DNA from 2 places in the Rhodothermus bifroesti genome. Region 1 is predicted to be linked to the other one. Evidence: riboswitches for the same ligand, from Rfam matches in the RefSeq annotation. Region 1 holds a riboswitch; the other holds the start of a gene.
What was found. Region 1 has a riboswitch for cobalamin ahead of J8E65_RS12250 (ribonucleoside-diphosphate reductase subunit alpha). Riboswitches for the same ligand answer to the same signal wherever they lie in the genome.
Positions count from the first base shown of each region.

Region 1 (14,938 bases):
TCATCCACATGAGCGCTAACGGTGCACGTCCTCATGGGGCAACGGCCTACCAGACGAGCAAATGGCAAGCCGAGGAAGTTGTCCGAAAGGCGGGCTTTACCCATTGGGTCATCTTCCGCCCCTCGATCATTTTCGGTGATCCGGGACAAGCGCCTCTGGAATTTGTCACCCATCTTGCCCGAACGCTGGTTAAGCCCTTCCCGGTGCTGCCGGTCTTTGGGGATGGAGAATATGCCTTGCAACCGGTGGCCGTCGAATCCGTTGCTGCCGCTTTTGTCCAAGCGCTGACGCATGCCCAGGCCTGTGGCCAAACCTACTGCGTTGCTGGGCCGCAACCGCTATCCTACAAGGCCGTGCTGGACGTGATTGCCCAAGCGCTGTTTGGGCGAACAAAGCCCAAGCTGCATGTCCCTCTAAGCTTGGTGCGGCCGCTGGTGCACACCCTTGGACGCACGGGGCTGCTGCCTATCACGCCGGAGCAGCTGACGATGCTGCTTGAAGGAAACACCTGCGATCCAAAGGCCTTCTACCATGATTTCGATGTGCCCCAAACGCCGTTTACGCCCGATACGGTGGCCTACGTGCGGCGCTACGTCTGAAGTCGCCGCCAGTGGACGCGATAGACCCCAGCACTCAGCAGTACAAGTGCCAAGTTGACGATAAACCCCCGAATTGCTTGGCGTTTGCTGCGTTGCTGCTCGAGGTGCGCCATTTTTTCTTGCTCAACCCGATATTGCTTAGCCAGCACGCCGCTTGTGTCGCTAGGCACTGATGCAACAACCATCGGCGGATCGGGCAGCAGCAAATTTAATCCATGCCGCACCAGCTGCACGCTGCCAATGAGCAGCAGCAGTAGCGCGATTAGGCAAACGAGGTGCAAGTAAAGGCTGCGGGCGTCTAGCGAGGCCATGAGCAAAAATTTATAAAGCAAAATAATCCGCTACCGCATAAACGGCAAGTTGCCCAAACAAAACGAGAGGGATTCCTGTCTTTGCCAGCGGCATCTTATCTTGTTGCCGAAGTTTCCAAAACGGAATCAACGTCCATGAGCCTTTCGTCGCCTTCTTCGAAAAGATACGTCGCTATTGCCGGAAATATCGGTGCTGGGAAAAGTTCGCTCACCCAAGTGCTTAGCGAATACTTCAAATGGGAAGCGGTCTACGAACGCGTTGACGACAACCCGTATTTGGCCGATTTCTACAACGACATGCGGCGCTGGTCCTTTAATCTGCAGATCTTCTTTCTCTCTAGCCGCTTTCGGCAACAGCGCCGCATTGAAGAGCTGCCGCATTCGGTAGTGCAAGATCGCTCGATCTACGAAGACGCCGAGATCTTTGCCCGAAACCTTTACGAAATGGGCCTAATGTCGCAGCGCGACTATGAAAACTACATCGCGCTCTTTGAGATTATGACTTCTTACCTAAAACCGCCGCACCTTTTGATTTACTTGCGTGCTTCTGTGCCTACGTTGGTGCGGCATATCCAGGCGCGAGGTCGGCCATACGAGACAGCAATTCGGATTGAGTATCTCGAGCGGCTTAACCGCCATTACGAGGACTGGATTGCCCGATACGATCTGGGACCGAAAATGATCATCGATGTGGATGAACTGGACTTCGTAAACCGGGAAGAAGACCGGCAAGAAGTGATCCGTCGTATTGAAAGCCGGTTGTTTGGCCTGTTTCCGGATGAATAGTCTGTGGTTTTGGAGCGGTGTGGTGGCGCTGCTAACGCTGCCCGTAGCAGCCCAAGTGCCTGCCGATACGGCAGGCCGCCGGGTCGTTGGATGGCCCTTGGCTGCAGAAGGGATGTTGCTCAGCGATACGCTGCCTGTCCGGCTACCCCTACTTCAATTCACCGATTTGCTAGGACGCGTGCCGGGATCATTCACCTATGCCTTTCGCCTCTTGGGGTGGCCCGACGGCTGGAGCCCCTGGGGAATGCCCCCACACCTGGTTGGGTTGCGCCTCGATGGACGCGCCTTTACGGATTTACTCACCGGTCGACCCCTGTATGAATGGCTTCCACTGTTTTTTCTAGAACCCGTCCGGTTAGGGCAAGGCTTTGAAGGAAAACCGGTTACGGTTTACACCATGTTGCGCGCCTACGACACCCCTCGGCCGCTGACGGAGCTGCGCTACCGTACCGGCGGCGATGGCCTGCAAAGCATCATGGCGCTTCATGTCCAAAACCGAAGACAGGTGCTTTGGGGGCAGCCCGGGCTACTCCAGCTAGCTTTTGGCTATGGCGGACATGCTATGCAAGGGGCGTATCCAGGTAGCCGGTTGCGGCGTGGGCGCCAGGTGCTCTTGCGCCTACGCTATCAGCAAATAAACTGGGCCTTAGAGCTACTCGCGTTGCACAATCGGGGGCAGGTTGGGGCACATGGGGGCGTGCTGCCCCACGTAGGCGGCCCTTTTGAAAGCATTTATGAGCCATTCGGCGCCTCGGTGCGCTACAGCTCGGCCCGCCGCCAGACGATCCGCACCGATTTGGCCCTGACGCTCCGCGCCCGCACAGGTTTAGCCCCTGCCCCTTTCACCCTCACGGCTTATAGTACCGTGCAGCATTTCCGCTATCTCAACCCAGAGCTCGATACCCTTGCTGCTCAAGCAGACCGTTACGGCTTTTACGTGCAGCAGCCGTTGCTGGGCATCACTTGGCGTGCAGAAGCCACGCTGGAACGTCTGCGCAGCGGCCTTACGGGCAGGCGCACCGCCTTTCAGCTTTTGGGAACCGATACCCTGCGCTTGGGCGCTTGGCAGCTTGCCTTGCGGGGACAAGTGCGTCGACGTGCCACCCAAACAACCTTAGATGCTGCGTTGCGATGGCAGCAAACCTCTGGTCGCGTGCAACCTTGGCTTGAGCTCGCTCTGGACCATCCCGAGCTACCCTGGCTTGCGCAGACCGGCCTAGGCGCACTGGTTGTGCCTGCCACCCTTGTCGAAAGGGGACGCATCGCTCAGCTGCGGCTGGGCCTCAAGGTCACCACAGACGTTTGGGGACTGTCGGCAGAGACCTTTGTGCACCAACGCAAAGGCGTTCCCGATATTTACGCCGTTGGGGCTGCCGATACAGTGCGTTTCGAAGCACCTGCAAGGCCGATCCTGCAAAACGGATTGGCCTTACGCCTAGAGTGGCGGGACGCGACGTCTCGAGGAGTTTATGCACACCTCCAGCCCACACTGCTGCGCACGCTCAACCCAGCAGCTTCAATGCTGCATCGCCAGCAAGCCGAGACCTTGCCTAAGCTCTTGGTGCAGGTGCGCTTGGGTGCCCGAATGCTTCTCTTTCAGGAGTTGGGTACGGATGCATATCTGCTGGGGCAGTTCTGGACATCTTTTCGCAGCCGTGTGCTACATGCGCCTACAGGACTTCTGGCAGTTCCCGAACCCGACGCGCGGCGCTTTGGGCCCTCGGGTACGTTGGACTTTTGTGTCGAGGCAAACCTGCGTACGGCTAAGCTTTTTCTCGTGTGGGAAAACATCACCAGCGGCACCGTGCTGCAAGCAGGAACGCTGCTGGTCCCTGTCTACCCCTTGGCGGCCCGCCGCTTGCGTTTTGGCGTTTACTGGCCCATCTGGGATTAGGAGGCCAACGGGTTTAGCCGCTGGCGTAGTCTGCGGGCTGCTGTGACCATATGCCGCAGGGCCGGCTCGACTTCAGCCCAGCGGCGCGTTTTGAGGCCGCAGTCCGGGTTAACCCAAAGCCGCTGGGCAGGAATGGTCGCCAATGCCCGCTCCAACAACCCTTCCATCTCTTCCACCGAAGGCACGCGCGGGGAGTGGATGTCGTAGACGCCAGGACCGATCGCGTTGGGATAGGCAAACTGCTGAAACGCCTCCAGCAGTTGCATGCCCGAACGGGCTGCTTCGATGGAGATCACATCGGCATCGAGGGCAGCAATGGCCTCCAAAATGTCTTCAAAGTCGGCGTAGCACATGTGCGTGTGGATCTGCGTTTGGTCACGCACGCCGCAAGAAGCCAACCGAAAGCATTCTACAGCCCACGCCAAATAAGCCGGGCGGTCGCGACGACGTAACGGGAGGCCTTCGCGGAGCGCGGGCTCGTCGATTTGGATGATCGCAATGCCGGCAGCTTCCAGATCAGCAACTTCATCGCGCAGCGCCAGGGCAATTTGACGACAGGTCTCAGCGCGCGGTTGGTCGTCACGGACAAACGACCACTGCAACAGGGTGATGGGACCGGTCAAGATGCCTTTTACCGGTCGAGCAGTGCAGCGTTGGGCATAGGTGATCCAGCGCAGCGTCATGGGTGCGGGTCGAGATACGTCACCGTAGAGAATGGGCGGGCGCACGCAGCGGGTGCCGTAGCTTTGCACCCAACCGTTTTGCGTAACCCAAAAGCCTTCGAGCTGCTCGGCAAAATATTCGACCATGTCGCTGCGCTCCGGCTCGCCATGTACAAGCACATCCAACCCTATGGCCTCCTGGCGCGCAATGGTTTCGGCAATGGTAGCCTCTAGGAATTGCTCATAGGCTTGACGGGAAAGGGTGCCGCGGCGAAAAGCGGCGCGTTTTTGCCGCAGCTCTTCGGTCTGTGGAAAAGAACCAATCGTGGTTGTGGGGAGCAGCGGTAAGCCAAGGCGTTGGCATTGGAGGGTATACCGCTCGGGAAACGGAAGCTTGCGGCAGGTCATCTCAGGCGTGCGCTGCGCTAGGCGTTGGCGCACAGCCGGGTTAATCCTTCGGGGAGATGCCATGCGTTCGGCCCGGGCTTGGCGTGCTGCTTCAAGCTGCTGGCGCACAGCGTGTGGGCCTTCACGCACTAGGCGTTTCAGTGTCACCAATTCGTCGAGTTTCTGACGGGCAAAAGCCAACCAGGGGCGGATCTCCGGATCCAGGTCAGGTTCAGCCTCCAGATCGATCGGCACATGCATCAGGGAGCAAGAAGGCCCCACCCAGACGCGGTCTTGACCCAAGGCAGCAACAGCTTGCTGCAAAAGGGCGGCTGCAGCGTCTAGGTCGGTTCGCCAGACATTGCGGCCGTCGACCAGGCCGAGCGAGAGGATGCGGTCTGGAGGCAACTGCGCCAGTGCCGGCTGGAGCTGCTCCGGTGCGCGTACCAGGTCGAGGTGCACCGCGACTACAGGCAGAGACAGCGCCAGCGGCAAATTCTCTTCCAACGCGCCAAAGTAGGTGGTGAGCACCAGCCCAGGAAAGTCCGCCCCTGAAAGGACCTCATAAGCGTGCCGATAAGCGTTGCGGGCGTTTTCAGAAAGGTCGAGGACCAGGCAGGGCTCGTCGATCTGAACCAGCTGCGCACCCGCTGCTTTGAGGCGACGCAACAGCTCAGCATACACCGGAAGCAGACGGTCCAGCAATGCCAACGGATCGAAACCCGGCACCACCGACTTGCCCAAAAGCAGAAACGATACCGGCCCGAGCACTACGGGTCGCGTTTCGATGCCTAATGCTTTGGCTTCCAGGTATTCGTCCAGTGGCTTTGTAGAGGCCAGGCGAAAGGTTTGTTCAGGGTGAAATTCTGGCACCAGATAGTGGTAATTTGTGTCGAACCATTTGGTCATTTCCAGCGGGGGGATGCCGGTCCCTTCTACCCCTCGAGCTGCGAGCTCTTTTTCTTGGGCGCCCCGCGCCATGGCAAAGTAGGTGTCGAGATCCACGCTTGGGCCATGCCAGCCAAAGCGTTGGGGAACGGCACCCACCAAAGCGATGGTATCGAGCACGTGATCATAGAGGGAAAAATCATTCGAAGGAATCTGATCGATGCCCGCTTGCTGTTGCCATTGCCAATGCTGCATGCGGAGCTGACGTGCGGTTTCGTACAGCTGCGCTTCCGTATGGCGACCGGCCCAGTAGCCTTCGACAGCCCATTTGAGCTCACGTCCGAGTCCGATACGGGGAAAACCTAGATTAACTGCTTGGATCATGATCGGCAGGGGTTTAATCGTCCCAGGAAAGTGCGGCCGCTTGCTGATACTCAGTGACGCGCGTTTCAAAAAAGTTCTTTTCCTTGGCGAGGTCGATCGTTTCACTCATCCAAGGGAACGGATTTTTGGAGCCGTAGCGTGCCCGCAAACCGATGCGTTCCAGACGCCGGTCGGCAATGTACTGGACATATTCGCGAAACAGAGGTGCCGTTAGGCCCAGCACGCCCCGCGGCAGGCAATCATAGGCGTAGGCGACCTCGAGTTCGACCGCTTCTTCGATCAGGCGCTCGACTTCTTGCTGAAATACGGGTGTCCAAAGCTCGGGATTTTCGGCTTTGATGCCATTGATGAGGTCAATGCCAAAGTTCAGATGGATGGTTTCGTCGCGCAGGATGTACTGAAACTGCTCGCCGATGCCGGTCATTTTGTTTTGCCGGTGGAAGGAAAGGATCATGGCAAAGCCACTGTAGAAAAAGATCCCTTCCATGATCACGTAATAGCCAATCAGGTTTTTGAGAAAAGCTTGCGCTCCTTCGGGGGTTGCGGTGGTGAAGTTGGGCTGGAGCACCTGGCGCGTCAGCTCCATCTCGAACTCGTCTTTGCGGGCTACCGCCGGAATTTCCCGATACATGTTGAAGACTTCACCCTCGTCGAGCCCAAGACTTTCGACAATGTAGAGAAAGGCATGGGTGTGAATGGCCTCTTCAAAGGCCTGGCGCAGTAAATACTGGCGGCATTCCGGATTGGTCACGTGCCGGAAAATGGCCAGGACGATGTTGTTGCCCACGAGGCTTTCTGCTGTGGCAAAAAAGCCCAGGTTACGCAGGATGACGAGGCGTTCGTCTTCGCTGAGCTGGCCAGAGCGCCACAGCTCGATGTCGCGCGCCATAGGGATTTCATGGGGCATCCAATGATTTTTGCACCCATTGAGGTAATGCTCCCAGGCCCAGGCATACTTAATGGGCATGAGCTGGTTGACGTCCACCTCGTGGCAGTTGATCAAGCGTTTGTCCTGGACGTGGATGCGGCGCGATCCAAAAGCAGGCAGTTCCATCATGGCGTTGTGGGGTTGGGATTTTTTCGGGTTTACTGGCAAGCTTCGCAGTTTTCGCGATCGGCAGCGCAGGCCGGACCTTCCCGCTGAACGACAATATCGCTGGAAGGCGATCGGCTTTTCATCCAGCGGGGCTGGATACCGCGGCGGTTGATGTCGAGCGTGGACTTTTCGATCTGCGTGGCAGCCAGGGTGCGGAGGTAATAGGTGGTTTTCAGGCCAAGCTGCCAGGCCAGCAGGTACATTTCGCTCAGTTTGCGGCCGCTGGGTTCGGCCAGGTAAAGGTTGAGCGACTGGCTCTGGTCGATCCACTTCTGGCGTCGAGCGGCGCAGGCAATCAGCCACTGCGGCTCGATCTCAAAAGCGGTGCGGTAGCGCGCTTTGAGTTCGGGCGGGATGCGATCGATTTCCTGAACCGACCCGTCGTAGTATTTCAAGTCTTCCAGCATGGCCTCGTCCCAAAGCTCCAGTGCCTTGAGGTCGCGCACCAGGTAGGGATTCACCTGCGTGAATTCGCCCGAGAGGTTGCTTTTGACGTAGAGGTTTTTGTAGGTGGGCTCGATCGACGGGCTGGTGCCGCAAATGTTCGCAATGGTGGCCGTGGGCGCAATCGCTAGCACATTGGAGTTGCGCATGCCCTGGCGCCGGATTTTTTCACGCAGCGCGTCCCAGTCCAGCCGCGCTGTACGTGGGACGGGCACAGGCTCGCCGCGCTCAGCTTCCAGCAGGTCGAGCGTATCCAAGGGCAACAGCCCTCGGTCCCACTTGGAACCCTTGAAGCTTGGATAAGCCCCCCGCTCGGCCGCCAGGTCGGAGGAAGCTTCGTAGGCCCAATAGGCAATAAGCTCCATCACCTCATCGGCAAAAGTCACCGCTTCCTCGCTGGCATAGGACAAGCCGCGCCGATAAAGCGCGTCCTGAAAGCCCATCAACCCAAGCCCAATGGGACGGTGACGCAAATTCGACGTGCGGGCCTCGGGGATGGGATAGAAGTTGAGATCGATGACGTTGTCCAACATGCGAACGGCTGTGCGGACGGTCTGCCGTAGCTGGTCGCGATCCAACGCGCCGTGCTCGTCCAAATGGGCAGCCAGATTGACCGAACCCAAGTTGCAGACCGCAACCTCTTCGGGCGAGGTGTTTAGGGTGATTTCGGTGCACAAATTCGAAGAGTGAACCACGCCGACGTGGTCTTGGGGCGAGCGAATGTTGCAGGGGTCTTTGAAGGTCAGCCAGGGGTGGCCGGTTTCGAAGAGCATAGAGAGCATTTTGCGCCAAAGCTCCGTGGCAGGCAGGCGGCGCCAGTTGCGAATGCGGCCGGCTTCCGCTTCGCGCTCGTAATGTTCATAGCGTTCCCGGAAGGCCCGGCCATAAAGGTCGTGCAGGTCCGGGACTTCATCGGGCGAAAAAAGCGTCCAGTGACCGCCCTGACGCACCCGCTGTAAGAACAGGTCCGGGATCCAGCAGGCTGTGTTCATGTCGTGCGTGCGGCGACGCTCGTCGCCCGTGTTGCGGCGCAGTTCGAGAAATTCTTCGATGTCCAGGTGCCAAACTTCTAAGTAGGCACATACGGCTCCCTTGCGTTTACCGCCCTGGTTGACGGCCACGGCCGTGTCGTTGACAATCTTCAGGAAAGGGATGACGCCCTGGCTGCGGCCGTTGGTGCCTCGGATATGGGCACCCAAGGCGCGGACAGGCGTCCAGTCGTTGCCCAAGCCGCCGGCCCATTTGGAGAGCAACGCATTGTCGCGGATGGCCTTGAAAATAGCTCCCAGGTCATCTTGCACAGTCGTGAGGTAACACGAAGAAAGTTGGGGGTGTGGCGTGCCCGCATTGAAGAGCGTAGGCGTGGAATTCATGAAGCGGAAGCTCGAAAGCAGCTCGTAGAACTCGATGGCGCGGCGGGTTGGGTCGTCCTCTTCAAGGGCCAGGCCCATGGCCACGCGCATCCAGAGGTACTGGGGCAGCTCAAAGCGACGGCCTTCGGGCTCGTGCAATAGGTAGCGGTCGTAGAGCGTCTGAAGCCCAAGAAAGGTGAACTGCCGATCGCGCTCAGGCTTTAGGGCTTCGGCCAGCCGATCCAGGTCAAACCGGCGCAGGCGCCCATCCAGCCGCTCGAGTCGGATGCCGTGCTCTACGTAGGTGCGAAACCCTTTGCGGCAGGCTTCGGCCTGTTGGGCAAAAGGGATGGCGTAGCCAAAAACCTCTCGGTAGAGCGCGTCGAGCAAAAGGCGGGCCGCCACGTAGGTATAGTTTGGCTCCTGTTCGATGCGTGCCCGTGCCGCCAAGATCAAGGCGCGGTCCAGTTCGTCTTCGGAAATCCCCGGGTAAACGGTCCGCAGCAGTTCTTCGTAGATGCACGCGGCGTCGACGTCCTCCAGTTCCGCGCAGGCCGCTTCGATGCGTGTGCGAAGCATTTCGTGTGGGAAAGGCGCCTCGCTACCGTCGGCACGCCGATAGGTAAGCTGCTGACGGCGGCGGGCTTCCGCACGGGCCTCGCGGTAGAGGATGTAGCGCCGGGCCACAGCATAGCGCCCTGCCCGCATGAGCGTGCGTTCCACTTCGTCTTGAATCTCCTCGACGGTGACCTCAGGCCTTCCTTGGCACCAGCGTACGACGGCACCAGTAAGCGCATCGAGTTCTTCGGCCAGTTCAGGCGCCAAGGGTGCATCCGAAGGCAAAGCCAGGGTGGCACGGAAGGCGCGTTCCAGCGCAAAGCGAATTCGGGAAGGGTCAAAAGCCACCCGGCGGCCATCCCGCTTGAGGACTGTAGGCGGTGATGGGGGCGAAATGAGCAATTCGGCCATCGTGGTACCTCGGGGTTTGGGTTCTAAGGTGAGGTTCCCGCGGCCAAAGGTGGGAAAGGCAGCAGCAGCCGATGCGAAAGGCAAGTGCAGTACCTGAGCGCAGCAGCCACACGCAGCCGATCACCACCCTGTGACGCGCAGGGTGTGCCCGCTTGTGCGGGCCGTGATCGCGCTTTCGGGCAGGCATTCGGGCTGTTACCGTTGCGCGACAGCGCCGGAATTCCACCGGACTTCCCCTGAGACGCTGGCACCACTTGAGGCGGTCGCCAGCCGCCGTGCCACGACAGCACGGCCCCGAAAGCGGCATGGGTCTCTAAAAAAAGTAGAAACGCCTGCATAGCTTAGGCAAGAGGTGTGGAAGAGGTGTGGAAAAAAACAAACGGTATTCCGTTATGCGTCACTTTAGAAGAAGTTTTCAACAGGATCCAGTGGAGTGTGCGTCATTAATGCCGTTATGACAAATAACGGAAATTGGCTTTTGTGCAGGTCTGGGTATTGTGAGGGATTCCCTGACAGGGCTTTTCAGGAAGGCCGCACTTGTGCATGCAGGTTTGCCTTTCAGCGCTGCATTGTGGTAAGGCGTTATTTGCTAGCGTGATTAAAAAACCCATTGGAGAGCAAGTTATGCGGAACATACGCTTGGGGTTGGTCCTGCTGAGCCTAATGGGGGTGGTTTTCTCTACAAGTGCCCAACCGGTAACGCTGGTGTTGCCTCCGGAGGGGGGTACGTTTCGGGTGACGGGCACGTCGAGTTTGCATGATTGGGAATGCCGGGTGACGAACTGGCGGGGGAAAGTAACCCTAGAGCGGCCAGCGGAGCTGGCTTCACTTCGGGCAACGGAAGTTATCGTGCCGGTTGCGGCCATCGCGTGCAAGAACGGCACGATGGATGGTAAGATGCGTGAGGCACTGAAAGCCGAGACGCATCCGGAGATTCGTTTTGAGCTCACCAGAGTGGATTCGATCGTGGCGCAAAGTAGCGGCTATCGATTGACGGTTGAGGGTCGCTTAACCATTGCTGGCACCACTCGGCCGGTAACGCTTCAGGTGAGTGCTGTTCCGGCAGGTGAGGGGTGGCGCTTTCGGGGGCAGCAAGCGCTCTCCATGAAAGCGTTTGGCATCCGACCACCGACAGCCATGCTGGGCACGCTGCGTACGGGTGATGAAGTCGTGGTACACTTCGACGTACTGGCGCGTCCAGCTACGGCTTCAGGCTTATAAACTGCGCAAGGAGCTATGCGCTACGCAGTCTGGGGTTTTGCGTTGTTTCTGGCGGGTTTTCACTTTAGTGGGCTGCCCTGCTATGCGCCGGATTCTGCAGCAAGTCGGGTTTGGATTGAAGGGCGCTCTACGGTCAATGCGTTTACCTGCGAGGCTCAAGAAATAGAGGGGTTAGGCGCTGTGGAAGCAGGGCAAGCTGTGCAGGGCCAGCTTTCCGTTCCGGTACGCGCCTTTGACTGCGGAAAGGCGGCCATGAACCGTGATTTGCAGGTGGCGCTCAAAGCCGAGCAGTTTCCAACGATACGCTTTGTACTGGGCAACGTTCGGGTGCTAGAAGCCGTAGGGGAAGGGGCAGCGCAGTTAGTCGTGTGGGGCCAATTGACGATTGCTGGCCAAACGCGGCCAGTGCAATTCACGGCAATGGGTAAGTTGCTTCCTTCGGGTAAGGCGCGACTAACGGGCTCGTTACCTTTACGGCTTAGCACCTTTCACATTCCGCCGCCCACGGCGCTGCTAGGGTTGATTCGGGTGCGGGACCAGATCACGGTGCATTTTGATCTGCTTGTGCGCCCGCTGCCTATGCAGCCTTGTGCAGTGGTTGCGGCGGATTCCATCAACCAAAATCAACCTTAAAACCAAGGAGGTAACCGATGATGCGTGCACGGTTAACGCTTGGGCTGGTATCTGTCCTGCTCTTATGGGCATTGCCCGCAGTAGGTCAAGATAAGCCTAAAAATGAAGGTCCGGTGGTGCATGGCTTTATCCGGCCCGACTGGCTCATCCAGAAGGTAGATGATCCGTTCCGGGATGACCTGCGCGTGTTTCACTTTTTGAGCCGCACGCGCCTGTACTTGAAAGGAACCTATGAAGGCGTACGCTATCGCGTTGAAGTAGGTCTTTCAGGCCCAGAAGCCGAGATTCCCGTCTCGCGTACGGGTTTCTGGGGTATGCCGCAACTTTTGCAGGACTTCTATGCGGACGTGCCCTTCCCGGGCGTTGAGAACGTCTATGTGCGTTTGGGACAGTTTAAGGTGCCCGCTGGAGCCGAAGGGCTGACCTATTCTGCCGAATTACCCTTTGTTGAGCGCTCGATTGCCCACAAGTTCTTGGGCCTGATGCGCGATTACGGCGCCGCGCTGCATGCCTATCCGAGCGAAAATGTCTCGCTGGCATTGGCAGTGCAGACCGGCCTCGGGCGAAGCATTCCCAATCGGTACTTGCCAGAGGTGTTCGGTTTCCCGTTTGTGACCGCACGTGTGCAGTTCGGTCCCAATCAAGGTCATGACCTCTTCCGGCTCAAACCTGCCCCTTCGGGCGATGCGGTTGAGTTTCGGTTGGGTGCCAACCTCACCTATTACAAAGATGTGATTGCGGGCCATTCGACAGCACTGAACGTGTGGAATAAGGAGAAGCCCATTTTGCTGCAAGGGAGCTGGAACGCCTTTGTCGGACGGCGACCTTTTGAGGCCGGTACGCTGCTTATTGCTGGAGGGGACGTAGGGCTGGGCTATCCGACAGCTCAGGGGGCGCTCTGGGTTGAAGGTCAGCTTACCTACGGCCAGTACAAAAATGACTATGGTGACGTGACAGCCACAGCGGCGCGCGTGCAGGCGACCTACAGCCTGCAGACCGTGGCCTTCGGGTTGCGGTATGCGTTGGTGCAGCTAGACAACTTAGGAACCGACAAGATCGGCGATGATCCGATCCATGAACTCTCGCCCATGCTTTCCTACCGGCTGCGCAAGAACGTGAAGCTGATTCTAGACGGGAGCCTGCTCTTCGATGCTCCAGTGGCCGTTGAAAACGGCGTAGGTGCTTATTTGCTGACCGACCATCCAGAGGAGATTAGCCTCGAGACCATCGAGCGGCAGCAGGTGGTAAACGTGCGCGCCGCCGTTCAGATCAACTTCTAAACTCTCGTAAGGACCAGGTCTTTGAGGAAGGGGGAGCAATCCCCCTTCCGTGTTTAAAGCGACAAAAAAAACCCGCTGGCTCCGGGGGCAGCCAGCGGGGCATAGCACGTCCACGGGGGTGAGGCGCACCTATAACAATAGCACATGACAAGCATCTCGTCAAGCGTTTGCGTGTAAATGACCCCAATAAATGCGCCTAAAGCGCAGTCTGAAAGGAGATTCTGGCTTAGAGCTGAAAGCGAAGCGTGAGGTAGTGCAGAACGCCGAGGGAAGACCAGGAGCTAAAAGCATAGTCCACGTACACTGCTGCGATAGCGAGGCCGAAGCCTGCGTTTAGTCCAGCCAAGTCAAGGCGGGGGCGCATTTTCAATATGTCGTGTTGGCGGTAGCTATAGCCGAGGCGCAGTTGCAGGGCTGAACTCGGAGTGAGCTCAGCTCCTACGTTCAGGTAGTAGAGCAAGCGGCCAACAAGGGGTTGGTCGGTGGGTGGCCGGGAAAGGTGCGGCAAGTCGTAGGCGGTAATCAGGAGCGTGAGAGGGAGGTAACGTAGGCGTTTTCGGAGACTTAGGCGTATGTCGAAAGGCAGCCGGTCGGCGGTAGCGCCCAGGTGTTGCAGGGTTATTCCAAGCGCATGCAGGGTAGCGCTCAAAGAAAGCAAATGCTCAGGAAAATTGTAAAGTACGCCGGCATCAAAAGCCAGGGCTGTCGCCCGTCGATTGGCTAGGGCTGTATGGATGAAGTGCAGCGCGATCCCATAGCGGGTATTTGCCCCATAGGCGCGGCCAAATCCAGCGCTTAAAGCTACGTCTAAAGGGCGAAATGTACCTAAACGGTTGCCAGACGCATCGGCTTCGTCGATGCGTCCCCAGTCTACAAAGCGCAGTCCGAGGCCTAGCGTTCCCCAGCGGCCTTGGTCCCAGCCGTAGGCCAGCGTTGCAAAGCGCACATCCGCCACATGATTTAAATATCCAAGATGCAGGTACCGGTGCTGGCTGGGGTGGAGCAAGGCAGGATTGAGCAGAAAGAGCGCTACATCGCTATCTTGCACGGCAGCAGGTGTTGTGCTCAGCGCCGCTGCCCGTGCTGAAGGGGGAAGGCGTAGAAACGCAAACCCCCCCAGTTCGCTTTCTTGGGCTTGCGCTAAAGGGCTTACGCTGAGCAGCAAAGCCGACAGGAGACGCCGTATCCACATAAGGATAAACACTGCAGGTGACTTCGGGCGTAGCAATAGGGCAATTCCTGCCGGTTGTGGATTAGACTTTGCCCAATATACCGCCTTTTCAGAAAGAAAGCGAGCCGGTTGCGCCAGATCTCCCATACGCAGACGGCCAAAAGTGCTAAGCGGTAAGTCTGCTGCCGCATAGGTTTAAGCATGTAACCCAAGCACAACGTTCGAATGCGACGATCAAGCTTTGTCGGCTTGTGCCTTTGCGGACATCTGGGCGTGGTGGCGGTGTTGGTTGATGGGGTCAGTTACCTGGAGGGTAATCCTTTATCCCTACTGGAAGCATTTTTGGTGGCGATATGGACGCTTCCCTGCACAGTGTTCGCAGCTTGGTTTCTCGCCGAGGAGCTTTTGAGCCGGATGCCACGCACACGATCGTCAAAGCCGTACAGGTCGCGCTCGAGGGCCTCGCGCCCGCCATTGAATACACATCCACAACCGCAAGCGAGATATCCCGCAGGTACAACCACAAGCAGTATTGGTCTTTAGCCTAGTCGCTTAAAGCAGCTCATATTCCGTGGTTTCTCAAGCACGTTAGGGTTGACAGCTACGGTTGCGTGGAACGATGCGTTAAGCGACGACGCTTCTTAAGCACGTCGGGGTTGGCTTTTAGGGCCCAGAAGTAAGCAGTGTGGCAGGGGTTGTGATGAACAATGAATCGCTTTCGATTTCATTTCTTGACGCTTTCTCTATTGAACTAAAGCGACAAATCGTGTATTCTCTGTTAACCTGATGATCGGTTAGGTCGCCATGTTACTTCTGGGATTTGATCTTGGGAGTTCATTTATTAAAGCTGTTTTGCTGGAT
Region 1 is NZ_JAGKTL010000006.1:4,503-19,440, forward strand. Features, by position in the region: gene J8E65_RS12220 (SDR family oxidoreductase) at 1-599, shown strand, start outside; gene J8E65_RS12225 (hypothetical protein) at 590-910, opposite strand; gene J8E65_RS12230 (deoxynucleoside kinase) at 1,046-1,696, shown strand; gene J8E65_RS12235 (hypothetical protein) at 1,689-3,590, shown strand; gene metE (5-methyltetrahydropteroyltriglutamate--homocysteine S-methyltransferase) at 3,587-5,911, opposite strand; gene J8E65_RS12245 (ribonucleotide-diphosphate reductase subunit beta) at 5,925-7,007, opposite strand; gene J8E65_RS12250 (ribonucleoside-diphosphate reductase subunit alpha) at 6,998-9,772, opposite strand; adenosylcobalamin-variant (AdoCbl-variant) riboswitch at 9,953-10,011, opposite strand; gene J8E65_RS12255 (YceI family protein) at 10,397-10,993, shown strand; gene J8E65_RS12260 (YceI family protein) at 11,009-11,626, shown strand; gene J8E65_RS12265 (porin) at 11,644-12,906, shown strand; gene J8E65_RS12270 (PorV/PorQ family protein) at 13,133-14,098, opposite strand; gene J8E65_RS12275 (xylulokinase) at 14,882-14,938, shown strand, end outside.

Region 2 (14,938 bases), on a different contig from region 1:
CTGCAGCCTGAAGGCACCTACGCCGTAACGTTCCAGCCTACCGGACTTGCTGCGGGCGTCTATTGGGTTCGGCTGCTCACCGAAGACGCGCAGCAGACCGTATCGGTGGTGTACCGACCTTGAGGTGAAGTTTTGCTGAACCGTGAGCTACCTTTAGGGCTAAGGCGTAGGAACAGCCTACGATTCCAGCAAATAGATTCTAGACCATGGACTACAAGGAAGGCGCCTATAAGGTACGGGATCTGCGTCTGGCCGAAGCTGGCCGCAGGCGCATTGCGTGGGCCGAAAGCCGCATGCCAGTGCTGATGCACCTGCGCGAGCGCTATCAAGCCTTGCAACCGTTCAAAGGCTACCGGATTGCTGGCTGCTTGCACGTAACTAAAGAAACGGCGGTGCTGATCGAGACCTTTAAAGCCTGTGGCGCCGAGGTAGCCTGGAGCGGCTGTAATCCGCTTTCGACACAGGACGACATTGCAGCCGCACTAGCCGATGCTGGCATAGAAATCTACGCTTGGCATGGACAGAGCGTCGAAGAGTTCTACTGGAGTATCGAGCAGACGCTCCAAAAACCACCGCACCTGACACTGGACGATGGTGCCGACCTCATCTTTACGGTGCATCATCGCCGACCTGAGCTGGCCGAGCACATCCTTGGGGGATCGGAAGAAACCACCACAGGCGTCAAACGCCTGCGGGCCATGGCTGCTGATGGAAAGCTCCGCTATCCGGTCTTCGCTGTCAATGATGCGGAAACAAAGTGGGATTTTGACAATGTCTACGGCACTGGCCAGTCTACGATCGATGGCATCTTGCGGGCTACCAGTGTGCTCCTGGCGGGCAAGCGCGTGGTGGTAGCCGGCTACGGCCATTGCGGGCGCGGCGTAGCTATGCGGGCCCGGGGAATGGGGGCGCAGGTGATTGTCACCGAAGTAAAACCGACCGCTGCGCTCAAGGCTGTACTTGATGGCTTTCAAGTCATGCCCATGGACGAAGCTGCCGAAATCGGCGATATTTTCATCACCGCTACGGGCATGAAGGATGTAATTCGTGGCCAGCATTTTCGCAAAATGAAAGATGGGGCGATCGTGTGCAACACCGGCCACTACGATGTGGAGCTTAACCTGAAGGAACTGGCCGCGCTGACCGTTCGCACCCGCGAAGTGCGACCCAACAACAAAGAATACTTGCTCGAAAATGGCCGCCGCATCTACGTATTGGCCGAGGGACGCCTCGTCAACCTGGCGGCTGCCGAAGGACACCCGCCTGAAGTGATGGACATGAGCTTCGCCAATCAGTTTATGGCCCATTTGACCCTGGTTGAAAAACACAAATCAGGCGAAAAGCTGCCACCTCAAGTGATTGACCTGCCTGAAGAGCTGGACCAAGAAATTGCACGCATCAAGCTGGAGACCTTAGGCATTCGGATCGACACGCTCTCGGAGGAGCAGCGGGCTTACGTGACCGATTATGCTGCAGGTACATGACTTGGGGGGGTCGTCCAGTGGTCTGGCGAGATCCCCTCAAGGTAAGTGGGAAGGTTTGTTTAGGTGGCAGAGGCGGTACAGTGCGGCTTCTTCCTCAGGGGTGAGGGGCCGCCATTGACCTGGAGAGAGACCTTCTAAGCTTAAGGGGCCAAAGGCTACACGCACTAGGCGCAGCGTAGGGTGTCCAATAGCCGCTGTCATGCGTCGCACTTGGCGGTTTTTTCCCTCCCGTAAGGAGATCTCTAGCCAGCAGGTGGGAACCGTTTTTCGGTAGCGGATAGGTACGGGACGTGGTGGAAGCGGTGGGGGGTCGATGCGCCGCACGCGGGCTGGACGTGTTCGGTAGCCCCCGGCAATGACAACGCCTTGTGCCAATTGCCGTAGTGCCTCTTCTTCAGGGATGCGCTCGACTTGGACCCAGTAGGTACGCCAATGCCCGTAGCGCGGATGAAGCAGGCGATGCTTAAGCTGCCCATCGCGGGTGAGCAAAAGCAGTCCTTCGCTGTCTTGGTCCAGACGTCCAACCGGATAGACGTCTGGGACGTCAATGTACGTTTTAAGCGTGGGACGCCCTTGAGGATCTGTGAACTGGCTCAGTACGCCATAAGGCTTCCAAAATAGCACGTGGCGCAAAGGGGGCATCGCATCAAATTGGTTAGATGTATCTCTTTCAAGGTACATCTTTTCCTAAAGAACTCATGACGGGTACGGCTCGTATTAACGGCCTGGGTTTACAAAGCATGTCAAACATGATGCGTTACGCACTGTTATTGGGCCTGCTTTTCCTGCCATGGGCAGGAATGGGGTGTTCACAGAACGCGCGTTCGGAAGAGCCTGGAGCATCCCAGGGCCTTGTAGATACTACACAAGTGCAGCTTTCCCGTTCTCGTGAGACAGCCATTACGCGGGCTGTTCGCGAGGTGTCGCCAGCAGTGGTGAGCATCAACGTGCTTGAGGTGCAGCGTATCCGTTATCGTGACCCCTTTGCCGACTTTTTTAATGATCCGATTTGGGAATTCTTTTTCGGAGGGCCGCGTTCGCGCGTTATTGAGCGTCAGATTCACGCGATCGGGTCTGGATTTGTCATTTCTCCTGATGGCTATATTGTCACCAACGACCACGTGGTGGGCAATGCGACCAAGATTACAGTGTCCTTTCCCGATGGTCATGCCATGGATGCCGAGCTGGTGGGAACAGATCCGGCAACCGATATTGCCCTTCTAAAAGTGCGGCCGGATCGGCCTCTGCCCTATCTGAAGTTTAGCGATAGTCCACCTATCGTGGGGGAGTGGGTTGTGGCTTTGGGGAATCCTTATGGCTTGTTTGAAGCCGCCCCTCCAACGGTAACTGTAGGCGTTGTCAGTGCTGTTGGGCGTAACCTGCCAGCTGGCCAAAGCGGTCGGGTGTATCGCGACATGATCCAGACCGATGCTGCCATCAACCAGGGGAATTCAGGGGGGCCGCTGGTCAATGCGATTGGTGAAGTGATTGGCATGAATACGGCCATTTATACAGAAACGGGAGGGTCGGTGGGGATTGGTTTTGCCATTCCGGCAGAAAAGGTCCGCCGCATTGTAGAAGAATTAAAAGCCAAAGGATACGTCGATCGTTCTTATTACACTGGCCTGTACGTACGAGACGTTACGCCGCGCATTGCGCAGGCTTTAGGGGTGCCCGAGGCGCGAGGGGTATTTGTTACCGATGTCGACCCCGGTTCGCCTGCCGATGAAGCCGGGCTGCGGCCTTACGACGTCATCATTGCCTTTGGGGGTACCGCCGTGGCAAACAGTGAAGAACTGCGGGCGCGGCTGCTCGACTTCCGTCCGGGCGATCGGGTTCGTCTCAGCATCCTTCGAGAAGGGCGACGGCTAGAACTGGAAATGCGGATTGGCCGGCAAGCACCGTGATGAGGCGCAGCACCTGGTGGCTTTTGAGCATAGCGGTGCTCTCGGGATGTCTTCCCTCGTCGTGCCGTCGCGAAGAGCCCACGGCGCTGCTACCGTCGGATTCCCTTTCGCGGCAGATTGCCGCTACGGTTCCGCAAGACACCTTGCACCTACGTTGGGAAGTGGCGGCGACCGCTGCGCTTCCCTTAGAACGCCCACGCACAGTACAGTTTGGGCCAGAAGGCAAGGTGTATGTGAGCGATGTTGCCCGGCATTTTGTGGCCGTGTTGGATACCATGGGGAGACTGGTGGACACGCTACACGTGGCCGGGCTGCGTTACCCTTATTTGGCAGGCTGGCGTGGGGATACCTTGGTTGTGTTGGCGCCCGAAGCGCGTCAACTTGTGGGTTTAGTGGGCCACCAAGTCGTCCGTCGTATCCCACTGCCGGATCAACTCCCTGCGAAGGCGTTGCTTTATGCGGCAGCCAGCAAGACGGGCTACTTTGTGAAAGCCCTCCGTGAGGGGGAAACGGGATGGCTCCTGCAGCTTGATGCCTTAGGGCAAACGCTGCGGCAACAACGGCTCTCTGGGCCTGTGTGGCGTTATGCCGGGCTGTTACGGCTTTGGGACGATACGTTGCTGAGTCTGTCGGGCTTTCGCCCCGTCGTCGACCGATGGTACCCAGACGGGCGCATGGATACGCTGGCACTCGTGGGGTTCGACTCCCCAATGCTTGCCCGCAGCAGGGCATTTCTCGTTGGTGAAGCATACCAGGCGCCGCTGCTGAGCAGCGCTGCCGTGCCTGTCGATTCACTACTGTTTGTGCTCAACTTGCGGCCCGGATGGGTGCAGGTCGATGTATACGACACCGAGGGTTGGCTGCGCTACCGGTTGGCCCCAGCAGCACAACCGTTGAAGCGCCAGTTTTACCCGCATGACTTGGCCGTGCGCTGTAAGCCAACTGCTTGCCTATTGGTGGTGGTCCTCAACGACCCTGATCCGCGTGTGGTGGCCTACAGCTGGCGACTTGTAGGGAACAGCCGCACGCCCTGACCGTGCTACTTTGCGCTATCATCCAACGAGGGGCTATGGATCGGCCGTTAACTGAACTAAAAACACTGGGCGACCTAAAGGCGATCGGGTACCGGCCACTTACGGTCAAGGACGAATTGCGAAAGAACCTAATCGCTAAGCTGCGCCGAGGGGAGGAAATCTTTCCAGGGATTATTGGCTACGAGCGCACCGTGATCCCTCAAATTCAAAATGCCATCCTGGGCCGCCATGACATGATCTTGCTTGGCCTGCGCGGCCAGGCCAAAACGCGCCTCATCCGGATGCTACCAGAGCTGCTCGATGAATACATCCCCATCATCCAGGGGAGCGAAGTCAACGACAACCCGTTTGCCCCTATCTCTAAATACGGGCGCGAAATGGTGGCCGATATGGGCGACGACACCCCTATTGAATGGCTGCATCGCAGCCGCCGCTATGCTGAAAAGCTGGCCACACCCGACACCACCATTGCCGATTTAATCGGCGATATCGATCCAATCAAGGCGGTTAACCGACGCCTGACCTACGCCGATGAAGAAGTAATTCACTTTGGCCTGATTCCACGCACCAATCGCGGGATCTTCGCCATTAACGAGCTGCCCGATCTGCAGCCGCGCATTCAGGTGGGGCTGCTCAATATTCTCGAAGAGCAAGATATTCAGATTCGCGGCTTTAATATTCGCTTCCCCCTTGATGTACTTTTGGTATTTACAGCTAACCCCGAAGACTATACCAACCGGGGGAACATCATTACGCCGCTCAAAGACCGCATCGATAGCCAAATCATCACCCACTATCCGAAAACCCTCGAGATTGGCATTGCCATTACGCAACAAGAAGCCTGGCAAGAGCGCGACGGACAGGTACGGGTGCATATTCCCTACTTTTTCCGAGAAATCATTGAGCAAATTGCTTTTGAGGCCCGAAAAAGTGAATATGTAGACCAAAAGTCGGGCGTTTCGGTGCGGATGACGCGGGCAGCGCTGGAGTGCCTAATTTCGGCTGCCGAGCGCCGCGCGTTGCTCAATGGCGAAACAGAAACCACCCTGCGCATTAGCGACCTGTTGCTGATTGAACCTGCCATCACGGGAAAAATCGAACTGGTCTACGAAGGCGAGCAGGAGGGCGTGCAAAACGTTGCCCGGTTGCTTGTGGGAAGAGCTATTAAGGCCATCTTCCCGCGCTATTTCCCCGACCCAACCAACCGGAAAGAAGGGCGCGCGCCGTACCAGCCTATTCTGGACTGGTTTGCTAAAGGAGGGCAGGTTGAGCTTAACCCAGAGCTGCCATTTGTGGAGTATGCCCGTCGACTTGAGGCTGTAGAGGGGCTCTGCGCTGTGGTGCAGCGTTATACCCGACCTAATACCCGGGAAGAGACAGCTTCCATGATGGAGTTCGTATTGGAGGCGCTGCACCAGCATTCGCTTTTGGGCAAAGACCTGTTCGAACAGGAAACCCGTTACAGCGACATGATGGGTGCGATGCTCTCTTCGCTGGGACGGGACGACGACGAAGAGTCTGATGACGACGAGGAAGAAGACTTTCGCCGATACCGATGAGCGCGTTTCGCATTCGTATGGCTAGGCCAGAAGATGCCGAGGTGCTGGTTGGGCTCATTCGCGAACTGGCCGAATATGAAAAACTTCAGCACGTAGCGCAGCCTGATCCCAAAGCCTTGCGGGCTCACCTCGATCCTGCTGCCTGCCCGCGCTGCGAAGCTTTGCTGGCTGAGGAGATCGAAAGCGGTGAGCCCATAGGGTTTGCGCTTTTCTTTGCGAACTATTCAACCTTTTTAACCCGATGGGGCCTCTATCTGGAGGATATTTACGTACGGCCTGCTTACCGCGGCCGGGGCGTGGGTATGGCGCTGTTTCAGCGCGTGGCCGAAATCGCAGTCGCTCGAGGGGCCCAGCGACTCGACTGGCAGGTACTCGATTGGAATGCGACGGCACGCCAGTTTTATGAGAAGCTGGGCGCGCAAGCGTTGAAGGAATGGATTCCAATGCGTCTTAGCGGCACCGCCCTACTCCAGCTGGGAAGCAATGCTGCGGCAGGCTAAAAGGCCTACTGGCAGCCTTCGATGGGGATCAGCGCACCGTCGGGCGCAATGCGCTCACATCGGCCAGGTGGGCGCGTGGGAAAACGTTCGAGCGGCACGTTGGGGTTACGGTCGCGAGGTACATAGTGGGTGTGATCCCCATGCGGGACTTCATAGTATGGTCGCCGTGCAAACAAGTCCAGTGCGTCGGCCACGACTAAGGCCAAAAAACCTGCAATGAATAATAGGAAAACCCAACGCGACCAGCGCATTGCGGCCATGGGAAAAACGTTACTTTATCGGCTCCTATAGCCAGACGGGGATAGGAGTTCCAAAAATAGGACAGCTACATTGCTTTTTTGACATAAACAACGATAACCATGGACAAACATCCGATTTGGTTCAACGGCAAGCTGGTGCCGTTTGAGGAAGCCAAGATTCACGTGCTCTCTCATGTAGTGCATTATGGGTCCTCGGTGTTTGAAGGTATACGCTGCTACGAGACAGCGCGCGGGCCGGCTGTTTTCCGGCTGCGGGAACACTTGCGCCGGTTACTCGACTCGGCGCGCATCTATCGGATGGAACTGCCTTATACCCTAGAGGAGCTGATCTCAGCCACGCTCGAGACGATCCGCGCCAGCGGACTCAAATCCTGCTACATCCGACCCGTGGTATTCCGGGGTATGGGCGGGTTGGGCGTCAACCCCCTCAAGAATACCGTTGAGGTTGCAATTGCGGTGTGGGAATGGGGCGCTTACTTGGGCAACGAGGCCCTCGAGCAGGGCGTCGACGTCCAGGTGGCTACCTGGCAGCGTATGGCGCCCAACACGTTGCCAGCCATGGCCAAAGCGGGTGCTAACTATGCCAACGCAGCATTGGTGAAGATGGAAGCCGTGCTGAATGGGCATGCCGAAGGCATTATGCTTTCGGTAGGTGGCTACGTGGCCGAAGGCAGTGGAGAGAACCTCTTTTTGGTACGCGACGGGGTGATTTATACCGCTCCCCTCACTCTGTCGATTCTGCCAGGCATTACGCGCGACACAGTGATGACGCTTGCCCGTGACTTGGGTTATAGGGTCGTAGAGCAACCCATCCCACGCGAGGCGCTCTACATTGCCGACGAACTGTTCTTTACGGGAACGGCTGCCGAAATCACCCCAATTCGCTCGGTCGATCATTATACGATCGGTCAAGGCCGCCGCGGCCCCGTAACGGAGGCGCTCCAACGGGCCTTCTACGAAATTGTCCATAAGGGCAACGACCCTTATGGCTGGTTGACGTTCGTCGACGTTCCCCGCGAAGCAAGCATATCGCTGTAGCATGCCATGGCGCAAGGTCCACTGACGGAGCTGGGACGCTGGCTTTTGCTCATAGGCGCGGTGCTACTGGTAGTTGGTGGCCTAATGCTACTCCTGGGCCGCCTACCGCAACTGCCGCTAGGGCGTTTACCCGGTGACTTGAGCTGGGAGAAAGGAAACGTGCGCATTTACTTCCCCCTGGGCACGATGCTGCTGATCAGCCTGGTGCTGACCATCTTGCTAAACCTGCTCCTTAGGCTCTTTCGCTAAAAGGCATCTTGGCGCGCAGCAGCTTTGGCAGTAAGCTGATGCGCCAATTCCTTGCCCAAGTAGGCATCCATTGCCCAGTGGGCTAAGTAAATCAACGGTGTAATTGCGATGGCAATGAGGAGCTTGTATCCGTAGTTAAAAAGCGTGATCGCAAGAATTTGTTGAAAGGCAAGCTGACCAGCAAAGGCGATCGTGAGCACAACAAACGTGTCGATAAACTGCGACCCAAACGTTGAGCCTGTAGCCCGCAACCAAAGAAAACGGCCTCGTGTAAGGCCGCGAAGCCAATGAAAAAGGGTAATGTCGGCCAGTTGCCCGAGCAAATACGCTGTTAAGCTGCCTAGAATGATGCGGCCTGTCGTCCCAAAAACCGCCTCAAATGCTTCCTGGGATACCGGAGAAATGCTAGCTGCTGGAACGGCAATGGCGGCTTGAAGCAGCAAAAACTCAAACCCGATCATGACCATCCCCACGAGCGTCACGAAGCGGATCCCTTTTTTGCCAAAGTACTCGTTCATAAGATCGGTAATAATGAACGTGACCGGAAAGGCTAGCACACCAGTGGTCATAACCACCTCGCCGAAGGTCATGCCAAAAAGATGAATCGGGAAAGGCAGCTTAAAGGCTGTAAAAAATTTGGTTGACGTGGCTTCGGCAATAACCAATGCTGTGATAAAAATAGCTGTGCAAACGACAAAAAGCTTTTGTGGGCGGCTTAAAACGTAAACTTCTGGTCGCATGGCGGTTTAAGACAGCGAGGGTTCTTCAGCACGTAAGCGGTCGAGCAAGTTGCTCAGCTGGCGCAATTCTTCTGGAGATAGGCGAGCCATCAAGCGTTCCTGGGCAGCATCGACCAGAGGTTGCATGTGCGCCAGCAGGTCTAGCCCTTTTTCCGTGATACCGACTTCAACAACGCGTTTGTCGTAAGTAGCTCGTCCCCGCGTAATCCAGCCAGCTTTTTGAAGTCGATTCAAGATGCGTGTAACATCGGGCGTGCGGTCGAGCATGCGCCGGCCGATTTCGGTGCAGGTCAACTTGCGGGGATGGCTGCCGCGTAAAATGCGCAGCACATTGTACTGCGTGGGGGTAATGCCAAAAGGGGCCATCAAAGTGCTCAGCTCGCTCAGCACCCAAGAACTGGTGACCAAAATGTTGAGCAAGGCTTCCTGTGCAGGCGAGGCAAACTGGGATTGTTGAATCCGTTCGGAAAGTTTCATCGGCGTACGTAATCTTACGTACATAGATTCGCGCTAAACCTACAAAGGTTAATCTCTACGGGCAAGAGTCTACGGCGTTCCAGCGAGCGTGTGTTGCAGGAGTTTTCTTGAAGACTTGGCATTAAAGGCTAAGGGGTGTAAATTCTCTCTATCACCCTGTTCTTCGACATGCGTCGCCGGTTCCGCCTTAAGCGGATGAAAAGGGAATCCAGTGGCCCGACGGTAGCGTCGGGGAGTCTGGAGCTGTACCCGCAACTGTGAGCTGCAGCTGAGGTTGGCGGGCGAAGAAGCCGACAGTCACTGTCTGCTTGGGAGCAGATGGGAAGGCTGGCGGTGGAGCCCGTAGCGACCTGCCCTGTCGGATCGACAGGGCCTGCGGCGAGCCAGGAGACCTGCCGGCGGCGTCAGGCCGAAGCCTCCGGGAACTGAGGTCCGTGCCTGATGCATCGGCTGTTCGACGGCTTAGGCATTTGGCCGCGCGTCGCTTGCATAGGCCCGGACCTCGTTTGAGGTAACGGGCTTTTTTATGGGCTTTTCGCGTACATGTGGACTGCTGCTATGGGGCCTATTGAGCCTTAGGGGCGCTTGGGCACAGGAGCACTCGGACACCACGCGGATGCTTCCACCTGTGGTGATCGAAGGGCAGCGAACGCCTAGCGCGCTTACGGCAGGGCAGCGCTTATGGCGTTTAGAGGCCTCAGCATGGGAAGCAGCGGGTGCTACGACAGCCGCCGAAGTGCTCGAAGCACGGACAGGTCTCTGGGTGCGTCGTTATGGCAGTGGAGGGTTAGCAGCGGTTTCCCTACGCGGTGCGGCTGCTACGCAGACACTCTTGCTTGTCGATGGACACCGGGTAGCCGATCCCCAGTCTGGTCTTCTCGACTTGACCCTTTTGCCCAGCGTGCTCCTGGAGGCGGTTGAGGTGGTGCACGGTCCTGCCACTGCCCTGTATGGTTCTGGAGCTATGGGAGGGGTTGTGCACTTGCATACGCTACGGCCTAGGGAGCGTCTAGGCGCTCGGGCTGCTGTGCGGGTAGGGGCTTTCGGCGAACGTAGCCTAGGTGTCGTGATGCAGGGCGGGAAAGGACGCATAGCAGCCGTGGCCGCTGCGGAGCGCAGTCTGGCCACAGGAGATTACCCTTATCCTAACCCGCTGCCACCGCCCAAAACCCGGCGGCGAGAAGGTGCCGACCGTCAAATGACCACGCTGTTTGGTAAAGTCCGTTACGAGAACGCCTGGCGCTTTGAGGGTACGTTTTGGGCTACCGCAGCACACCGCAGCCTTCCCGGCCCGGGAAACGCGCCTCCCATCGACGCTTGGCAGACGGACCATGCGCAACGCCTGCTGTTAGGTGCTTGGCGTGCTATCCCTAAGGGCCGTTTCACGCTTGGGGGCCACTACCAGCATACCCGGCTGCAGTACGTCAACACGTATGCCCAGCAGCAGGATACGGCACGTACGTACACGCTGAGCTTCAGTGGAATGCTGGAACAAGCGCTAGGCAAGCGGTGGGCTATGACGTTAAGTGCTGAAACGCGGTGGGAGCACGCTGCGCTGCGTGGTGGTGTGGATGGGCGTGCCGGTGCACTAGCGTTGCAAGGCAACGGTCACGTGGGGCCCCTTTGGCTTTATCCTGCCCTACGGTTAGATAGATACGTAACCCGAGCGCAGCACTTCCAAACCTTTAGCCCGCAACTCGGCTTCAACCTGGCCCTTCGTGCGCAACGACTGCACCTGAAAGGACAAATCGGACGAACTTTTCGAGCTCCTACGTTAGGTGAACGGTTCTACATGCCTGGGGGCAACCCCCACCTTCGCCCAGAGCGCGGTTGGACGTTGGAAGCTGGACTACTGCTCCATCCGCCTAAGTTCTCGCTGGAGCTCACGGCTTTTTACACCGCTTTGGTGGACCAGATCGTCTGGTACCCTGCACTGGTGGCGCCGGGTTTGCAGCTCTGGAAGCCGGTAAACGTAGGGCGTGTGCACACGCGCGGCCTGGAAGCCTCGCTCGCTACCGAAGCGATTGCTTGGGGTCCTGTGGTACTCCAGGGCGGAAGCTTCTACACCTATACCCGCGCCGAGGACCGCTCATATCGTGCAAGCCCAGCTTTCGGCCGCCAGCTTCGCTACGTGCCTTTGCACCAGCTGAAAGCTTTTGGGGAAATCCAATGGGCTGGGTTGCGCATCGGCCTGCAAGGACGCTACACAGGCCGTCGCTATCTCACCACTGATGAAACGCAGGCATTAAGGCCCTACCTCATTGTCGATGGCTACCTGCGCTGGGAGCAAGCCCTGCGCTACGTACGGCTGGCTTTAGGCCTCAGCGTGGAGAATCTGACCAACTATCCTTACGAAGTGGTGCGTTTTTACCCGATGCCTCCGCGCCAGGTGCGCGTGCAGCTTCGGATCGATCTGAACCCAAAAAACGCGTAAGTCCATCCACTAAATTAAGATAAACCATGAGAAAACTGCTATTGCTTTGGAGCTTGCTCCTTTTGGTACTAAACGGTTGCGATCTGCTGGGCTCCGAAGATGATCAAGCCTCCAGATTGGTCATCACAGGCGTTGTGGTAGGCAATGGGGGCAACTTCAGTGACCAAAATGGCTCGCTGACGTTTTATGACCCGGCTACAGGCCAGACCGCTACGCTGGCCCTGAACGCCTTCGTGCAAAGCCTAACGCTGCACCAAGGACGAGCATATGTAGCCCTGAACACGTTTAGCGTCGGACAGATCGCGATCGTTGACCTAACTTCGCGCCAGCTGGCGGGCCGCATAAATGTACCTATCCCGCGATACATCACCTTTGCAAGCGACCAAAAAGCCTACGTGACCAACATGGCTTTTGGACGCGATGGATTTGTGCTAGCCTTTAATCCTGTAACCCAAACGCTTTTGCCCGATACAATCCCCGTTGGCCTTTATCCAGAAGGGCTCGTAGCTCACAAGGGACGGGTCTACGTCGCCAACTACGGTTCACTAGGTGCGGGGCGAACCATTTCGGTGATCGATACCGCTACAGATGCGGTGGTTCAGACACTTGAACCGGGTTGCGACGGTCCCCAAGCAGTGTTTATTGATGCCGAAGAGGAACTGGTTGTCGTTTGCTTAGGCAAAACGGTGTACAATGCCGATTACAGCGCCATCATTGAACAGACCAATGGCCAAATCGTTTTCATGAATCCCACTACCGGGGTCGTGACTGCACGTCTGACGCTTGAGGTTCAGCTCGGATCGGCCAACGGCACGCAAGTGGCCTACTACGCTCCGGAAGTGGAAGAACTCTATGCAATCTCAAGCGGTAGCGGCCGCATCTTTCGGGTTAACACCAATGCCAACGCCCTGGCAGCAACGATCACGGTGCCTACCGCAACGGATTTGGCTGGTCTTTCAGCTGTGGCCTATGATGCCGCACAACAACGGCTCTATGTGGCCCGCTTGGCTGCTGGACCCAACGGGCGCCCAGACTATACCGCCGCAGGCGCTGTGGTGATCTTGAACCGCGAAGGACGTCAGATTGACCGCTTTAGCGTAGGCCCAGCCCCTTCCCACATCGCGCTTGTGCAAGAGAGGCGTTAACAATGCGCATTGACCGATGCTATTGCTTTCAGCGAACGTTTGCCGAGCTTAAGGCGATTGCCCAGCAGCACAAGGTGACAAGCCCTGAAGCACTGCAGCAGCAGGTGGCCTTTGGCCTGCGTTGCCGGCTTTGCTTGCCTTATGTCCGTCACATGCTCCAAACAGGCAAAACGGTGTTCCACGAGGTCCTGCGCGAAGATGTAGCTTGATCCGAAAACAGCGTGGCTAGGCTCTAATTGGTTGGCGCAACAAAAGTTGTTAAGACAAGGTTTAGCCTAAAATTTTTACCCTGTTGCGTCATTTTAAGCCATGGCCACGCTACTGTACATTTTTCCGCACCCCGACGATGAGAGTTTTGGGCCTGCGCCGGCCATAGCCCGGCAGCGGCGGGAGGGACATGCAGTGCATTTGCTAACGCTCACGCGGGGTGAGGCTACGCACCAGCGGCATCGGTACGGCTACAGTAAGCCTGAAATGGGACGCGTGCGTCTCGCAGAGATGCAATGTGTGGCCCAAGTACTTGGGCTTAGTAGCTTAGAGGTGCTGGATTTTCCTGATGGCGGCTTGGCTGAGCTGGATCCGCGGCATCTGGAGGCTGTAGTGCAGCAGGCGATCGTGCGTCATCGGCCCGAGGTCGTGGTGACGTATCCGGTTCACGGCGTTAGTGGTCATCCGGATCATCTGGTGACGCATGCTGTGGTCAAGCGGGTTTTTTGTGCCATGCGTGGACCGCAGGTGCCCTACTTACGCAGACTGGCTTTTCTGACATTGCCTGAGGGTTTGCCAAACAAACCTCCCCATCTGCGCACTTCGCCGCAAACAGCCATTGATGTCTGCGTGCGCTTCAGCGAAGCAGATCGGCAACGTGCTGAAGCAGCGCTCGCTTGTTATCAGACCTATCAGGCCGTGATTGATGCCCAGCAGCCGCTACGCCTGGTGGCTGGTGGCGTTTGTTTTGAGTTGTTTCAGGAGCGCTTTGATCCTCCTCTGGAAGATCTAACGGCCCAGTTGCCGGGGATTGAAAATCCAGCACATAACGCTTTGATAACATAAAAGCCCGCTGGCGGTCGTATTTTTTGTACGTTAAGCCACGATAAAGCGCAGCTTATGGAAACGCTATTGCGAGCCATGCCCGATGCAGACGTCGCCGACCGCCCACCGCGTGTACTTATCGTAGACGACGAGGAGGATATCCTTTCGCTTCTGGCCTACAATTTTCAGCGGGGAGGTTTTGAGGTAGAGTTAGCCCGAGAGGGCCTAGAAGCTTTAGAAAAGGCAGCACGCAGCCAGCCGGACGTAATTATTTTGGATATCATGATGCCGGGGATGGATGGGTTAGAGGTATGCCGACGGCTGCGGCGTGATGCGAAACTCCGCACCATCCCCATTGTGATGCTTACTGCCAGAACCGAAGAGGAAGATTACCTCAAGGGCCTGGATGTAGGTGCAGACCTGTATATTGGCAAGCCGGTGTCGGTTCCTGTGCTGCTGAGTCAAACGCGGGCATTGCTGCGGGGTCTGCGTCGCTATGAGACTCCTCCCGAGCTGCTGCGCATTCACGACCTAGAAATTGACCGGGATCGGTATCTGGTCTATCGTTTTACCCCCGAAGGGCGAGAGACACTACGGTTGCCCCGTAAGGAGTTTGAACTGCTTTACTTTTTGGCGGCGCATCCAGGAAAGGTTTTTTCGCGACAGGAATTGCTCGACGAAATTTGGGGGCGTGATGTCTATGTGGTAGACCGGACGGTCGATGTGCACGTGCGCAAAATCCGCGAAAAGCTAGGCAGTACGTATATCGAAACGGTCAAGGGCATCGGCTACAAATTCCGTGAATAGCGCCGCATGCCATGGCAAGGAACCCAAAGCAGGCCGGTAGGCCAGCTGGTGTTTAAGCTGGCTGCCTACAGTATGCTTGTGGCCGCTGCTCCAGCAGCCGCGACACTGTTTGTTGTAGGAAGCCCTTTGCTGCAGTGGGGCCTGTTAATGCTAATCTGGGCCGCAAGTGTTTTGTTGGTGGCTACACGGCTGCTTACGCCCCGCTTGACCCTAGCACGTGAGCTTTTAGCCCAGATCCGAAACCGATCCTTTGAAAACCTAGAGCAAGCACA
Region 2 is NZ_JAGKTL010000001.1:344,473-359,410, reverse strand. Features, by position in the region: gene J8E65_RS01440 (T9SS type A sorting domain-containing protein) at 1-123, shown strand, start outside; gene J8E65_RS01435 (adenosylhomocysteinase) at 207-1,484, shown strand; gene J8E65_RS01430 (pseudouridine synthase) at 1,521-2,126, opposite strand; gene J8E65_RS01425 (S1C family serine protease) at 2,234-3,391, shown strand; gene J8E65_RS01420 (hypothetical protein) at 3,391-4,425, shown strand; gene J8E65_RS01415 (AAA family ATPase) at 4,461-5,984, shown strand; gene J8E65_RS01410 (GNAT family N-acetyltransferase) at 5,981-6,484, shown strand; gene J8E65_RS01405 (pneumococcal-type histidine triad protein) at 6,490-6,744, opposite strand; gene J8E65_RS01400 (branched-chain amino acid transaminase) at 6,844-7,782, shown strand; gene J8E65_RS01395 (DUF2905 domain-containing protein) at 7,789-8,031, shown strand; gene J8E65_RS01390 (queuosine precursor transporter) at 8,028-8,771, opposite strand; gene J8E65_RS01385 (MarR family winged helix-turn-helix transcriptional regulator) at 8,778-9,248, opposite strand; cobalamin riboswitch at 9,409-9,662, shown strand; gene J8E65_RS01380 (TonB-dependent receptor) at 9,775-11,682, shown strand; gene J8E65_RS01375 (YncE family protein) at 11,709-12,827, shown strand; gene J8E65_RS01370 ((2Fe-2S)-binding protein) at 12,830-13,036, shown strand; gene J8E65_RS01365 (PIG-L deacetylase family protein) at 13,137-13,880, shown strand; gene J8E65_RS01360 (response regulator transcription factor) at 13,935-14,666, shown strand; gene J8E65_RS01355 (sensor histidine kinase) at 14,673-14,938, shown strand, end outside.
Region 2: linked by a shared signal. The riboswitch ahead of J8E65_RS01380 (TonB-dependent receptor) and the one ahead of J8E65_RS12250 (ribonucleoside-diphosphate reductase subunit alpha) in region 1 are both predicted to bind cobalamin.